3 regions of the Ningiella algicola genome follow, and region 2 is predicted to be linked to each of the others. Evidence: predicted binding sites of a transcription regulator. Region 2 holds the regulator's gene; each other region holds the start of a gene.
What was found. Region 2 encodes sigma-54, which starts transcription at its own class of promoters, with help from an activator protein. Its sites were predicted from a motif close to GTTGGCACGNNNNTNGNNT; they were not measured.
Positions count from the first base shown of each region.

Region 1: a site for sigma-54 is predicted at 2,721-2,739, ahead of PN836_RS13765 (BON domain-containing protein). Genes of this name have one in related genera too.
Region 3: a site for sigma-54 is predicted at 2,060-2,078, ahead of flgB (flagellar basal body rod protein FlgB). Genes of this name have one in related genera too.

Region 1 covers NZ_CP171821.2:3,170,505-3,175,542, forward strand. The annotation lists gene PN836_RS13745 (DUF2945 domain-containing protein) at 1-132, shown strand, start outside; gene PN836_RS13750 (DUF6482 family protein) at 142-387, shown strand; gene PN836_RS13755 (response regulator) at 434-880, opposite strand; gene PN836_RS13760 (mechanosensitive ion channel family protein) at 1,160-2,044, shown strand; gene PN836_RS13765 (BON domain-containing protein) at 2,142-2,687, opposite strand; gene PN836_RS13770 (diacylglycerol kinase family protein) at 2,844-4,496, opposite strand; gene PN836_RS13775 (pyridoxamine 5'-phosphate oxidase family protein) at 4,677-5,038, opposite strand, start outside.
Region 2 covers NZ_CP171821.2:3,947,076-3,952,113, reverse strand. The annotation lists gene lptC (LPS export ABC transporter periplasmic protein LptC) at 1-126, shown strand, start outside; gene lptA (lipopolysaccharide transport periplasmic protein LptA) at 95-790, shown strand; gene lptB (LPS export ABC transporter ATP-binding protein) at 787-1,515, shown strand; gene PN836_RS17145 (RNA polymerase factor sigma-54) at 1,585-3,105, shown strand; gene hpf (ribosome hibernation promoting factor) at 3,129-3,416, shown strand; gene ptsN (PTS IIA-like nitrogen regulatory protein PtsN) at 3,429-3,872, shown strand; gene rapZ (RNase adapter RapZ) at 3,951-4,844, shown strand; gene PN836_RS17125 (HPr family phosphocarrier protein) at 4,865-5,038, shown strand, end outside.
Region 3 covers NZ_CP171821.2:1,377,326-1,382,363, reverse strand. The annotation lists gene flgA (flagellar basal body P-ring formation chaperone FlgA) at 1-40, opposite strand, end outside; gene PN836_RS06185 (chemotaxis protein CheV) at 210-1,148, shown strand; gene PN836_RS06180 (CheR family methyltransferase) at 1,149-2,000, shown strand; gene flgB (flagellar basal body rod protein FlgB) at 2,121-2,567, shown strand; gene flgC (flagellar basal body rod protein FlgC) at 2,567-2,989, shown strand; gene flgD (flagellar hook assembly protein FlgD) at 3,052-3,744, shown strand; gene flgE (flagellar hook protein FlgE) at 3,755-5,038, shown strand, end outside.

The sequences.
Region 1 (5,038 bases), 780 kb from region 2:
GAGGATGTAAGTAAGACAATCAAAGGCACTGAAGTAAAGCGAGAGGCGACTGAAAGTCAACCCGCATATCTTATAGAACAAGAGGATGGGGATGAAGTGTTAAAGTCACATTCAGAGGTAGAAAAGGCATAAGGATTATTGATGAAACTATACATTGAGTCAATTGAGGGCGGAACCTTTATTGCTAAAATTGTGAATAAAAGCAGTGAACAAATACTGACCAATAATACTCGCAAAACGCAACAATTTGAGTCAATTAAGGAAATCAAAGATCAAGTTGTCAACGAATCTTTCGATTCGGTCTGGTTGAAGCAAGCGACTCCTTACGATGAAATGTGCGGGCTGGCGCATTCTCCCGAAAAGTTATTATTAAAGCTTGATTGGTAAAATCATACATTTTTTATCAATAAACAGTAAACCCGTTGTTATTGTTTTATCCGTCTATAAGTGTTGCATGGGTGAACCAATAAGACGTAAGCGCCTCCATCGATTCGAGTAACTCAGAGTAAAGCCTTGGTTTAGTAATATAAGTATTACTGCCCAAGGCATAGCACTCTTTAATGTCTGTGTCAGAGTCCGAGGTACTAAGCATTACGATGGGAATTAATCGCAACTTTGAATTGCTTCGTATTTCATTGAGTACTTCTTTTCCGCCCTTTCTTGGCATGTTAAGGTCCAACAAAATGAGATCCGGAAGTTTGCTAGCATGCTCGAGCGCGGAAATGAGTTCCTCTCCGTCAAGCACAAATTTAATCTTGTCTTCACTATGACCACACTCGATTAAAGCATCCCTTATCAAGACTTGATCATCTAAATCGTCATCAGCAATAAGCACGTAATTAATGAACCGCAGATGGTCTGCGTCTTTGGTGCGAAGCATTTTAATTCCCTTCTATTTGCCGAGATTAGTAGGCTCATAAACAAACTACCTATATCGGTGTTCAATTTTCGTACTGCTGTTTGTTGAACAGATGAATATTAACAAGCTTATGTCAAAGTGGCAATATAAGTATGCTTATTATTTCTGCCTTAACATATCATTTAATCTTTGATAAAAGAGAGATATGCGCGGCGAAACGACTCGCGCTAAAAATCTATGGCTACTCTTGATACGTATTAACGAATCAATTCGTTTTAAGAATGTATGGCTTGTAAAAATATGGATGAATATTTTGATTCAATATTGAGTGCAATTTCTCATTCACTTAGCTTTGTGCTTTTAGCAACTGAAAAGTATCAGCTCACCGTTGGCGATGTGCTTATCGTGCCGGTATATGTAATTGTCAGTTTTATCATTATACGCTGGGTGGCAGGTTTTATCGCAAGGCGCTTGACTGCGCATAAGGTAAAGCCTGATATTATACACCTAGTGAAACGACTGTTTTATATTGTCGCCATCATCGTCGTTGTACTGACTACTCTGACGATGCTGAATATCCCTCTAACTGCATTTGCTTTTGTTTCGGGTGCAGTTGCCATAGGTGTTGGCTTTGGCGCTCAAAACATTATCAATAATTTTATTAGCGGGTGGATACTGATGTGGGAGCGCCCAATCCGTATCAATGATTTTCTCGAAATTGACAAGGTTGCCAAGGGCAAAGTTGAGTCTATCAATACACGCTCTACGCGCATAAGGCGCGTCGATGGCGTACATATGTTGATACCTAATAGTAAATTACTTGAAAATACGGTAGTAAATTGGACGCTTGTTGATAACCGCATCCGTACCTCAGTCAAGGTTGGAGTAGCCTATGGTTCAGACGTAAAATTAGTCGCAGCACTGATTGAACAAGCAGTGAAGCAGCAGCCGCATGTTTTATCTGAGCCCCTTCCAGTTGTAATATTTGATGACTTTGGTGACAATTCTCTTGTATTTGAAGTGTATTTTTGGGTAAGCGCCACAATGGAACGTGACTTGCGCGTCATTCGTTCCGAAGTGCGCTTCAATATCGACAGTTTATTTAATGATAATAATGTTGTTATAGCCTTCCCCCAGCGTGACGTGCACGTGGACGGGACTATTCAACTGAGCAGAGATAAATAACGAGTCATGCCTCAATGCAATTTATTGATACAGTTGAAAATAAAAAAACCGGAGCGACTTGCCCCGGCTTATATCTTACGCTAACTAAATTACCTTATTAGCTGTCTGACTCTATTGTTAGTCGACTTGTCACTCCCTCTACATCGTCTGCGTTTTGAGCAATTGTTACTGCCAAATCTTTCTCCGCTTCAGATTCGACCCTTCCGTTCAGAGTAACCATTTTATTTTCCACATCTACATCAATATCCGTTCCCGCTATGTCTGAATCAAACAACAATCGCGACTTTATCACTGTGCTAATTTTAGCATCAATGAAACTGGTATCCCTATCCTTATTTTCATCATAGACACTTAAGTCGTTCTCAATTTCCCGAACGCCTTCTATTCCCTTGATTAATTCAGCCGCTAATTGTTTCTCAACCTGCGTGTCAACTTTCCCTGTGAGCGTCACCAGTCCATTTTGGACGTCCGTATTGATATCAAATGAATCAAGGTTCCCATTAAACAATAATGTAGCTTCCGCTTTACCATCTATCCAAGCGTCCAATGCGGCATCCGTCCAGTTATTTTTATTGTGATCTGAAGCATACGCTGAGGTGTTTAACGCGGCTGCTGCAACTACTGCTAAAATTGAATATTTCATACATCTCTCCTTATTATGAGTTCATAAATCGTAAAGCGAGATGCGTGCCATAGGTAACCATATGAAAAATAATAATTTTAATGATTTTCGTGTCATTTGCTCTGTAAAAACTACATCTTATTTTGCAGTTTTTTCGTTTTGCCGTAGCAAAAGGTTTTACACGGTCTCAAACCTTTGTATTGTTGAAGCAGCGGCAAACAGTTTTAGTGCTTTTGGAATAACCGAAATTTTGACTGTTTGTGCCGTTCTAAGCTCACCATCAATCACATAATCGATAGGAGACTCGTCCGCTAGCCTGATAGTTACATTTTCCGCCCTCATATAACGCATAGCATTGCTTTGGCCTACTTGAGCATTGCCGCCACTAACGCTTTGCGTCAGCACTTTTGCTACTGGCTCAGAGACAGATTGTTCCAAGTTTAATATCGTGACATCTAATTGACCGACAAAGGGATCTACTTTACCGCTACCCTGCGCCAAAATTGTAGTTGCTGGTGCTGCGTTGGCGACTACGATGCTATTAGCTAAAACGATATCCGGTGCCATTGAGTTGATGCTGAGTTTGTAGGCTTTTTCGGTGCTGTCCGTAAACGCCAAGCGCAAGGCATCTAAATATGCGAGTTCACCACGCTCAGATTTGCGTTGTTTGTCAGCGCCTGCAATCATGTCTCGCTCAACACCTATTCCTGCTACTAAAAGTAGGATTTCGTTATTACATTTGGCAACGTCCATGGTAACTTGATGCTGCTGATTAATAACTTCAAGCGCAGTGCTCACTGGCGCTATTTTGCTGCGTTTTCCATACAGCACATGGCATAAAGCATTAGTTGTCCCTAAAGGAATTATCCCCAAAACAGTATCTGATTCTTTTACCAATTGTGCCACCTCATTAACCGTGCCGTCGCCTCCACAAGCAAATACAGCATCAAATTTGGTAATCTTCTCTCGCGAGCAACGCTCTTCTACTGGCTGGTTTTGTTGAGTCAGCAAGACATCAACTTGATAACGTTGCTGCAAGGTTTGAAGAATTTGGTCTTGAACATCATCCCAAGTCTGGCGTCCCGAACTAGGATTAGCCACCAACAGCGCGCGCGACTTAATCGAAAGCAAGCCTTCTTTGTGCATAGCGTCAAGTTTTCGATGTTGATATTTGTTAAGCCGAGCTGTGCCTCTAATTCCATTAATCAATTTGATTGCAGCATCAACAGACTCAGAGTAGTTTGTGGCAATTAGATATGCAGCGACAATGAGAACAGAGCGTCCGCGCCCCAACGCACAATGAACAACCACTGATTTGTTGTCACGAATATGATTGTGTATCCAGTTTATTGCTTTTTCGATGTCTTGCTTGTGCGGTGCTTTGTGGTCAAGGATAGGGACATTCAGGTAGTCTAAGTCCTCATCTTGCGCGCTCCAAATTAAGCCTGAAAACTCCGCTGTTGCATCAAGAATAGCGCTTACATTTTCTTTTCTTAAGATCTCTATATCTGAAGGGAATAGTCTGCACGCTAAGAATATACCTGGCTTTATTTCCTGAAGTGGAGGAACGGAGTCAGTCTTTCTTTGCCAGCTATTATACATTTGAACGCCGAGAAGAAAGGGAATGAAAACCCATTGAATGTACAAGGGAATATCGCCTCGGTCGTTTTTTCTAAAAATCCACGGTGAGTCTGTGATATAGGCCATTGACACAGCAAATAGAGATAACGATACCCACGCTAAAATTACGGTGAAATACCAACTTGGTGAAAATACTGCTGCAAGTAGCGACAATACACTTATCAATAAATAATATTTTACAATAAACATTACTGACTCCACGTGTGAAAGCTTTGTGAATTAAACGGCACACACTTCCATCATTTCTAATCATCCATTTACTTAAAAAGTTCAATGGTCGCATAATGACCATTGAACTTTCGTGAGTTGAACTAATGGGAAAGGCTTGATGCACCAGTTTTGAATGTAGCTAGTGCAACCTTCATCCATCTATAACAGAGCGTGCTGACCCATATCGTCTTCACTGACTTTCGCACCGATTGCCATTTTAAGCCTTGCAGCCGCGGATGGATCCTTCTCCCAAATTTCGGTGTTCTCAATGTCGAATCTCAACACTTCCATTGTAGGATCCGTGAATCCATCTTTGTACCAAGCACTTACTGTCAAAGAAAAATGATCCTGAATCGTCGACTTATCTGTTTCTCGTACTAAATGTCCAGAGAAGCATGCAAATAGCTTATGATCATCACTGACGAATTGCGCCATGGCTTTACCACCTCCTGCGATGCGATTGTCTTTGCGCGTGAAAATCCAGAATGCATCAGTATTTTCAGCTTCGAGGCATATATGCA
Region 2 (5,038 bases):
GACCAAGTTGTAAATATCAGTGGCGTCGATTACCACGTCACGAGTGTCGGAATACAAGGCGATTTAGCCAACCAACAATATGAGCTCAAAGAACATGTTCGAACACAATTTTTCCCGCGCCAATAGCTTTTTTCTAGCATGCTTTGCAGGTATCACTTGTCTGATGGGCGTTACCGCTGCAGCTTACGCGCAAACGGAAGAGTCTAACGCACAACCTCAAGTGCAGTCTCAAGAGCAAGTAGAAGAGTTATCAACAATCAGTACTGACTTCTCACTACCCGTTACTGTTGACTCAAGAGACCAAAGTATTGATGGTAAAAATAAGACGTCAATATTTATCGAAAATGTTGTGATTCGCCAGGGTAGTTTAGAACTTACCGCCGACAAAGTTGAAGTTGACGCATCACAAGGTAGTGGTCAGGAAATCATTATTGCAAGTGGCAAGCCAGCAAGCTATCGACAAAGAAAAGACGATGGTAGCTGGGTTAATGCAAGCGCTAATGAGATCATTTACAAAGTAGCTGCAAAAAGCCTTTCTCTGGATGGCGACGCGCTGATAATGCAAAATGAGGTTAGCGTGACCGGCGACTTAATCGTATTTGATATGACTAAAGAACAAATTCTGGCGTCAAGTGACGAAAATAGCCAAGAGGCCGTGAGAACAGTCATTAGCCCAGGTGCCTTTTCAACTGAAGAACTTGAGTCTAACGAAGACAGCACAGCTGACGACGATAAAAAGAAAAATGGCGATAAAGAAAAGAAAACCAATGAAGATGAGAATCCCCTGTGAGTAGCACCTTAAGCGCGCAACACTTGGCAAAATCATATAAGTCTCGGCAGGTTGTACGCGATGTCAGTATACAAGTGTCAACTGGTCAAATTGTGGGTCTGTTAGGACCAAACGGTGCGGGCAAAACGACCACCTTTTATATGATCGTTGGGCTTGTTCCGCTGGACGCTGGCTTGATTCAAATTGACCAACTCGATATTACCTTACTGCCAATGCATGAGCGTGCTCGTCACGGCATAGGTTATCTCCCTCAGGAAGCATCGATTTTCAGAAAACTCACCGTGTATGAAAATCTTATGGCCATATTGCAAACACGAAAAGAGTTGAACAAAGGCCAACAGGAGCAGCATGCAGATGAACTGCTAGATGACTTCAGTATCAATCACATAAGAAATAATTTGGGCATGAGTTTATCTGGTGGAGAGCGTCGCAGAGTCGAGATAGCGCGGGCTCTAGCGGCAAACCCCAAATTTATATTGCTTGATGAACCTTTTGCAGGTGTTGACCCAATCTCTGTTAATGATATAAAGAAGATCATATATCAGCTTAAAGAGCGTGGTATTGGCGTCTTAATCACAGACCACAACGTGAAAGAAACCTTAGACGTTTGCGAGTTAGCTTATATCGTCAGTCACGGCGAATTAATCGCATCGGGCAAGCCTGATGAGATACTAGCGAACCAAACCGTAAGAGACGTATATTTAGGCGAACAGTTTGCTCTTTAACTCGGTGCTAGACGTATACGTGAATGTGTATACGCTTGTACGTTAGTGCGAATTAACGAAAGGAAGTAGATGAAACCCTCGTTACAACTAAAGTTTAGTCAGCAGCTCACCATGACGCCGCAGCTTCAGCAGGCGATAAAACTCTTGCAGCTATCTACTTTAGATTTACAACAGGAAATCCAAGAGGCTTTAGAATCAAACCCCCTTCTTGAGATGACTGAGCAAGAGTTCTCAGATGGTGATGATTCACGAGGCGACGAATCCAAAAAAGAAAAGGCGTCAGAGTCAAATTCAGAACAAGACGCAAACTCTGCCTCTAGCGCCGAAACAGAAGTACTCTCTGGCAGTGACAATATGGATAGCCACGACGCGCTTGAAAAAGGTGATCTGCCGGATGACCTACCCCTTGATAGCTCTTGGGAGGAATATTTGGGCTCAAGCTCTGCGCCCATTAAAATGGTGGGCACTAATCCTGATGATGATTATGTGTTTCAAGGGGAAACGTCGGATAGCATTCAAGATCACCTCATGTGGCAAGTGGAACTCACGCACTTTTCAGAAATCGACCGCTCTATTGCCATCGCAATTATTGACTCGATTGATGAGTCGGGATATCTGACCACCAGCAGTGAAGATATTTTAGAAAGCATTGACAACGAAGAAGTTGAGCTTGACGAAGTCGAATGTGTACTCAAACGTGTGCAAATGTTTGATCCCCTAGGCGCAGGAGCTCGCTCTGTGCAAGAGTGTCTCAGCGTCCAGCTAGCGCAATTCGATAAAGACACGCCTTGGTTAGACGAAGCGAAAGCGATTATCAATGAATACTCCGATTTGCTAGCGAGTAAAGACTATCGCACGCTAATGCGAAAAACGAAGCTCAAAGAGGACGACCTTCGAGAGGTGATGCGCTTACTAAAAACGCTCAATCCTCGCCCAGGCAGTGCAATCTCCGCGAAGGAGCCTGAATATGTCATTCCTGACGTGAATGTATACAAAAAGAACGGTGTTTGGACGGTCGAATTAAATAACGATGCATTGCCTGCACTTTCAGTAAACGAAACCTATGCGAGCTTAGGAAAAACAACAAAAAACCCGAACGATTCTCAGTTTATTAAGTCACATTTACAAGAAGCAAAATGGTTTATCAAAAGCTTAGAGAGCCGCAACGAGACTTTACTCAAAGTCTCTCATTGTATTGTGTCACGGCAGCGAGAGTTTTTTGAAAAAGGCCCTGAGAAAATGGTGCCTATGGTGCTTAATGACGTAGCCGAAATGGTGGATATGCATGAATCAACTATTTCCCGCGTAACCACGCAAAAATATATGCATACGCCTCGCGGTATATTTGAATTAAAGTATTTCTTTTCTTCACATGTGGCAACCGAATCAGGCGAAAATTGTTCTTCTACTGCAATTAGAGCCTTAATTAAGAAGCTGGTTGCGGTAGAGCCAACAAGCAAGCCATTAAGTGATAGTAAAATTGCACAAATGCTCGCTGAACAAGGCATTCAGGTTGCTCGGCGAACCATTGCAAAATATCGGGAATCGTTAAACATTCCCCCATCCAACCAAAGAAAGAGTCTTATATAGACAGCAAAAAGAGGACCTAGCATATGCAAATTAATCTTACCGGTCATCACGTGGAAATTACCGATTCATTGCGAACTTACGTGGATACAAAATTTGAAAAGCTAGAGCGACACTTCGATCATATCAACAACGTGCACGTTATTTTGAATGTTGAAAAACTGAATCAAAAAGCAGAAGCCACTGTGCATCTCAATGGCGGAGAGGTATTCGCAAATTCTGAACACACCGATATGTACGCGGCCATCGATTCTCTTATTGATAAGCTTGACCGGCAAGTAATTAAGCACAAAGAGAAATTAAGACGACATTGAGCCTTCCTACCTATGATAATCAGCGACATTATCTCACTCGACCGAACACAGTGTTCGGTCGACTGTCATAGCAAAAAACGTATCTTTGAAGTCATCAGTGAAATTGCTGTCAAACAGAATCCCAGATTAAACCAAAGTGAAGTATTGAGCAGTTTGCTTAGCAGGGAAAAAATGGGGAGCACTGGCATCGGCAACGGCATTGCTATTCCGCATGGTCGCATCGATGGCATCAACCAGATTATGGCGATTATTGTCACCAGCGACGAACCCATAGAGTTTGACGCAATTGACAACAAACCTGTTGATATTTTCTTCGCGATATTGGTACCAAGCGAAGAAGCCGATACACACCTTAAAGCCCTATCAGGCATTGCCAGAAAACTCAGCGACAAAGATATCGTCAAAGCCATCAGAAAGGCAGAGGATAAAAAAGAAATCGTCAGTGCGCTTGCCTAGTTCACGTTGGGTCATTAAGCTTAAAGCTTTCTAAACTCTGTTTCATACGCTGTTTGTGCGTGCCCATAGGAGTAAGTTGTGAAGCTTTTAATTATTAGCGGTCGTTCCGGCTCGGGCAAATCCATTGCGCTTCGTGCACTGGAAGACTTAAGCTACTACTGTGTTGACAATATTCCCGTAAATCTGCTGCCTACCTTAACTCATGCCCTAGCTGACGAACACGAATTGGTTGCTGTGAGCATAGACGTGAGGAACATGCCAAAAGCAGAGCAGGAAATATCCGAGATTTTGGCATATCTGCCCGAATTTTGGGATATTACGATCATATTTTTAGACGCAAGTGATGACGTATTAATAAAACGATACAGCGAAACGCGCAGGCTACACCCTTTATTTAAATTGTCTAATTCGCTTACCGATGCTATCAACGCCGAACGCGAAATACTGATCCCCGTGGCAGAAAAAGCTGACTTAACCATCAATACCGATCAACTCTCTGTACATGATTTAGCAGAATTGATTCGAGAACGTGTTCTGGGCAAAAAAAGCACTGATTTAGTTATCTTGTTTGAGTCCTTTGGTTTTAAATATGGTTTACCCAAAGATGCTGACTATGTGTTTGATGTGCGCTTTTTACCAAATCCCCACTGGGACCCTGACCTACGCCCTTTAACCGGGCTCGACAGCCCTGTAGAGGTTTTTTTAGCAGGTCAACCGCTGGTGATGAAGTTCATATGGCAAGTACAAAACCTAATAACGACTTGGCTGCCTCATCTTGAAAGAAACAACCGAAGTTATGTTACCATTGCTATAGGGTGCACAGGTGGCCAGCATCGAAGTGTATTTGTTGCGCAATCACTATCTGAAACCTTCAAGGCCACACATGGTGATGTACAAGTGAAACATCGAGAACTAAAACTACATAAACCAACAGAACAAAAAAATGATGCCAAAGAAAGCTCTGAGCAATAATAAAAGAGTGACGCTTTAAGATGAGTGATGGTGCAAATGAAGGTTCACAAACGTTGTCGCGTTCAATAACCATCGTCAACAAACTTGGGCTGCATGCCAGAGCGGCAACTAAATTGGTTCAGTTAGCCAATCAGTTTAAAGCCAGTATTGAACTCACCCAAGGAGACAATAGCGCGCCTGCAGACAGTGTCCTT
Region 3 (5,038 bases), 2.2 Mb from region 2:
TCATTCTTGTCGATACAGAGATATCTTTTATGAAGTGCATGGTAGTCATCCTTTGGTGGCATGTTGATTTCAATCGCATTGTGGAAAACAAATCAAACAATGCGACAAGCTAATATAGCGAATTCAGCAAGGTTCGTGCCACGCAAGAAACAGACTTCTCGCAGTGCCTTTATGAACAAAGCAACTGCACAAATGCTTAGGGGGAATTAATGTCAGGTATTTTAGATTCAGTAAATCAGCGGACGCAGCTTGTCGGCCAAAATCGGTTAGAGCTGCTGCTGTTTAGACTCAATTCGAAGCAGCGCTTTGGCATCAATGTATTTAAAGTGCGTGAGGTGCTTCAATGCCCGCCGCTCACCTCTATCCCAAAGCTAAATTCATTAGTACGAGGTGTCGCCCACATTCGCGGAAAGACTCTCTCAGTTATTGATTTATCTATGGCAACGGGCGGTTCTCGAATAGAAGATTTGACGACAGCCTTTATCATCATTGCGGAATATAATCGCTCAGTACAGGGCTTTCTGGTTGGTTCAGTTGAACGCATTATCAACACCAACTGGGACGCCATAATGCCGCCGCCTACCGGAACAGGAAAAGCCAGTTATTTGACGGCAGTTACAGAAGTTGACGATGAGCTTATTGAAATACTGGATGTAGAAAAAATATTAAATGAAATTTCGCCGCTGTCGACCGAGGTCTCTAACGACATTGCAGATAACGTAGATGTATCAAAGAGCGATGGTAAAATTATCTTCATCGCGGATGATTCCTCTGTTGCTCGCAATCAGGTTAAAAAAGCGCTCAATACGCTAGGCCTTGAAATTGAATCGGCCAAAAACGGAGCCGAGGCGCTAAAACGTCTTAAGGAGCTAGCGGCTGAAACCGGTGATGTGACGGATAAAGTCGGAATTATTGTGTCGGATATAGAAATGCCTGAAATGGATGGTTATACGCTCACAGCCGAAATTAAGAACACACCAGAGCTTTCCAGACTGCATGTTGTTTTGCACACATCTTTAAGCGGCGTATTCAATCAAGCCATGGTAACAAAGGTTGGCGCAGATGATTTTATTGCCAAATTTCATCCAGATGAGCTTGCCTCTTCGGTACAAAAGTGGCTTCAGACTGACCTAAAAGGCAAACTTTGAGTGACAAAGCCAAGACCGTCACAGAGTAAAACTTTACTTTCTGCGGCGCAATACGACAAGTTCGCTCGATTTTTAGAGGCTCGACTTGGTATTACTTTAGGTGTGAATAAGCAATACTTAGTATCGAGCCGCTTATCTAAAGTCATGCGAGATTTTTCGTATGAGGATATCAATATCTTCATTGATCAAGTCGTATCCCAACAAAATCCTAATGTTAGCACTGGCGCGCTAGAAGCGATGACAACCAATGAAACCTTTTGGTTTAGAGACGAGTACCCCTATCAAATTCTTGCAAAACATTTGCTGCCAAACTTAGCTTCGCAAAAGAACAAGTTACGTATATGGAGCAGTGCATGTTCATTTGGACAGGAGCCATACTCAATCGCAATGGTGATTGCAGAATTCCAAAGGCAGTATCCCACAGCCTTTGCCAATGGGGTTGAAATTGTCGCAAGTGACGTATCTCAGCAAGTGTTGGATTTTGCAAAGCAAGGTGAGTATGACGAGCTTGCAATCAATCGTGGCCTACCCACACAAATGCTACAACGATACTTTGAAAGTGGAGTAAGCAATAAGGCATGTATTAGCGCTGCTATTCGCAGCCGCGTGACTTTCAAAAAACTTAACTTGCTCGACAGCATTGCACATCTTGGAAGCTTCGATATTGTTTTTTGCAGAAATGTACTGATTTACTTTGAGGCAGAACGCAAGGCAAACATACTGCAAAAAATTTCCGCTTTACTTCATAATGAGGGTGCGCTTCTATTGGGTGCTTCTGAGTCCATCAATGGCGCAGAACAGCATTTAAGGCTTAAAAAATGTGAGCAAGGCCTATATTATTCAAAGGCTTAGCGTCAGCTAACTGTATTCCCCCCGTTTTAAAAAACTCTAAATTTCTTCTTTTTTATCTCCTTGGCATAGCACTTGCTCTGTTTTTGACATGACAGTCATTTAAGCAATTAGGTATACGTTATGGCCATTAACTTAGACCGCTTAGCAGGATTTCACCACAACGCACTGAAAGTGCGATCTGACAAAATGGAAATCATTGCTGGGAATTTAGCGAACGCTAATACACCGGGTTACAAAGCCCGCGATATAAATTTTCAAGATGCGATGAAGCAAGCCATGGGCACTTCGGGTTTAAATAGCACAGCATCTACTAGTAATAAATTGTCGGTGGCAAGTTCAGGCATGGTGACGACAAACAGTAAACATATGACAGGCGGCGGCGCTCCACGTTTTGATGTGGACTACAGAGTGCCACTTCAACCAGACACAGGCGACGGAAATACCGTTGACGTGCAGCAAGAGCGAAACGCCTTTCTAGAAAACGGTATGCGATACCAAGCGAGCTTAATGTTACTTAACGGCAAGTTCAGCGGCATGAAAAAAGCACTAAGTAGCGGAGGACAATAATGAGTTTATTTAATGTAATGAATATTGCCACAACTGGCATGTCGGCAGAAGGTGTCCGCCTCAATACAACCGCAAGTAATATCGCCAACGCGAACAGTGTGAGCAGCAGTTATGAAGATACTTATCGCGCACGGCACCCGGTATTTGCCGCGGCGCTTGATCAAGCCTCGGCAGACCAAACCAAGGGTGTTGGCGTGCAGGTAAAAGGCATTGTTGAAAGCGATAAACCTTTGCAAATTGAGTATGCACCCGGCAATCCGATGGCAGATGAGAATGGCTATATCTACAAATCGAATGTAAACATCGTTCAGGAGATGGCAGATATGATGTCAGCATCTAAAGCATACGAAACAAACGTGCAGGTGGCCGATACCACCAAACAAATTTTCCGTCGTGTATTGCAGCTTGGTCAAGGTCAGTAATCACTTAGGGTATTAACACTTACGACAATCATTTAATCAGCGTCGTATAGAGGAATATTTTCATGAATGTATTAGAGCAGCAAGGCCTTAATCGAGACTTGTATTGGAACACGGAGCCCGAAGTTCCCATTGCCGATGGCACTGAGCAAACGCTTAAGCAAGAAGACTTTTTTGCTTTGCTTACTGAGCAGTTGGCCAATCAGGATCCAACTAAGCCTGTTGATAATGATCAAATGGTTGCGCAAATGACATCATTTAGTACTGCAGAAGGCATCACTCAATTGAACGAGCAGTTTACTAGCTTTGCCGCATCAATGACTTCGAACCAGGCGCTGCAAGCCTCGGGGTTAATTGGCCAAGAAGTATTGGTGACGGGTAACGTGGGTTATAAAGATGCAGAGGGCACTGGCTTCAGCGGTGTCATTATTAACGAAAATACATCCCAAGACACGCAAATCAGCATTTATAACGGTGCGGGTGAAGTGGTTCGCACTATGGATGTGGGTACGCAAGCAGCAGGCAATATCGAATTTAACTGGGACGGTACTGACCAAAACGGCAATCCATTGCCACCTGGCAATTATGCAGTTCAGGTGCAAGGAAACGTATTTGGAGAAGCTCAAGCGCTTCCTACCGCCATCAATAGACACGTTGACAGCGTTAGCTTAACCAACGCGGGTCAAGGTGTAGTGCTTAATTTAGACGGTGACGTTAGCATCAAGCTAGACGACGTCATTCAAATCGGTAATTCATAGGAGAACATACATGTCTTTTAATATAGCTTTAAGCGGCGTTTCTGCGTCACAAAAAGACCTAGATACCACGGCGAACAACATCGCCAACGTCAACACCGTCGGCTTTAAAGAGTCGCGTGCAGAGTTTGGTGACGTGTATGCGGCTTCATTACTTGCTTCTGGTAAAACAAAAGTAGGTGACGGTGCATTAACACAAGAAGTTTCTCAGCAGTTTTCTCAAGGTAGCTTAAGCTTTACTAACAATGCGCTAGATTTGGCTATCACCGGCAACGGATTCTTTGCAACAATTCCTGAAATTACATCACGCGACTTCTCGTTTACACGAGCAGGGCAGTTTAAGCTTGATAATAATAACTTTGTAGTTAACTCAAATGGTGACAATCTTTTGGGCTTTCCGGTCAATCCTGATGGAACCTCTGCTTCGGTAGCGTTGAGTACGACTGTGCCAGTTCGCATCCCTGACTCATCTGGTTCACCACAAAGCACATCAGAAGTTGATGTACGGTTTAACTTACCCGCCGGTGACCAAACAAAGAATCCAGCACAGTTTGACCCAAGTGACCCCTTGACCTACAACGCGGCTACGTCGGTCACAGTGTATGATTCATTGGGCGATAGCCATGTAATGACCTATTACTTCTTGAAAGACAACGATCCTGCTGCGGTAAATGAATGGTATGTCGCAGCGGCAGTCGATGACCAATTGGTTGATATCACTAATTCTGACGGCACTGACTCAGACCCCGCTACTGCAGTGAACTCTGTTGGCACGGATTCTGGTTTTGCAGTATCGGCTGCAAAATTGCAATTTAGCGAGGGTGGTGATTTTATTGGCATTGAATCTGCCGACGGAAACCCGCAGTTAGACTTAAAAATTGTGACCGAAGCGCTGGGTGGCGATATACTTTCAAATGGTTCAGATGCAACCCAACAAATTGCAATTGACTTTAACTTAGACCCCGTTGGCGCCAATCCAAATGAGCCTACTCAGTTCGCATCTGCGTTTGAAGTAACCTCACTTGAGCAAAATGGTTTACCCGTTGGGCGACTAACCGGCATTGACATTGGCCCTGACGGCCTAGTCAGAGCAACCTTTTCAAACGGTACCTCAGAACCCATTGTGCGTGTGGCGCTAGTTCGCTTTGCAAATGAACAGGGCTTAACGCAGCAATCGGGTACTCAGTGGAAAGAGAGTATATTGTCGGGCGAAGCACTTGCCGGTGAAGCCACCACAGGTACTTTTGGTGACATTAATTCGTCAGCGCTTGAACAAGCCAACGTAAATTTGACGACT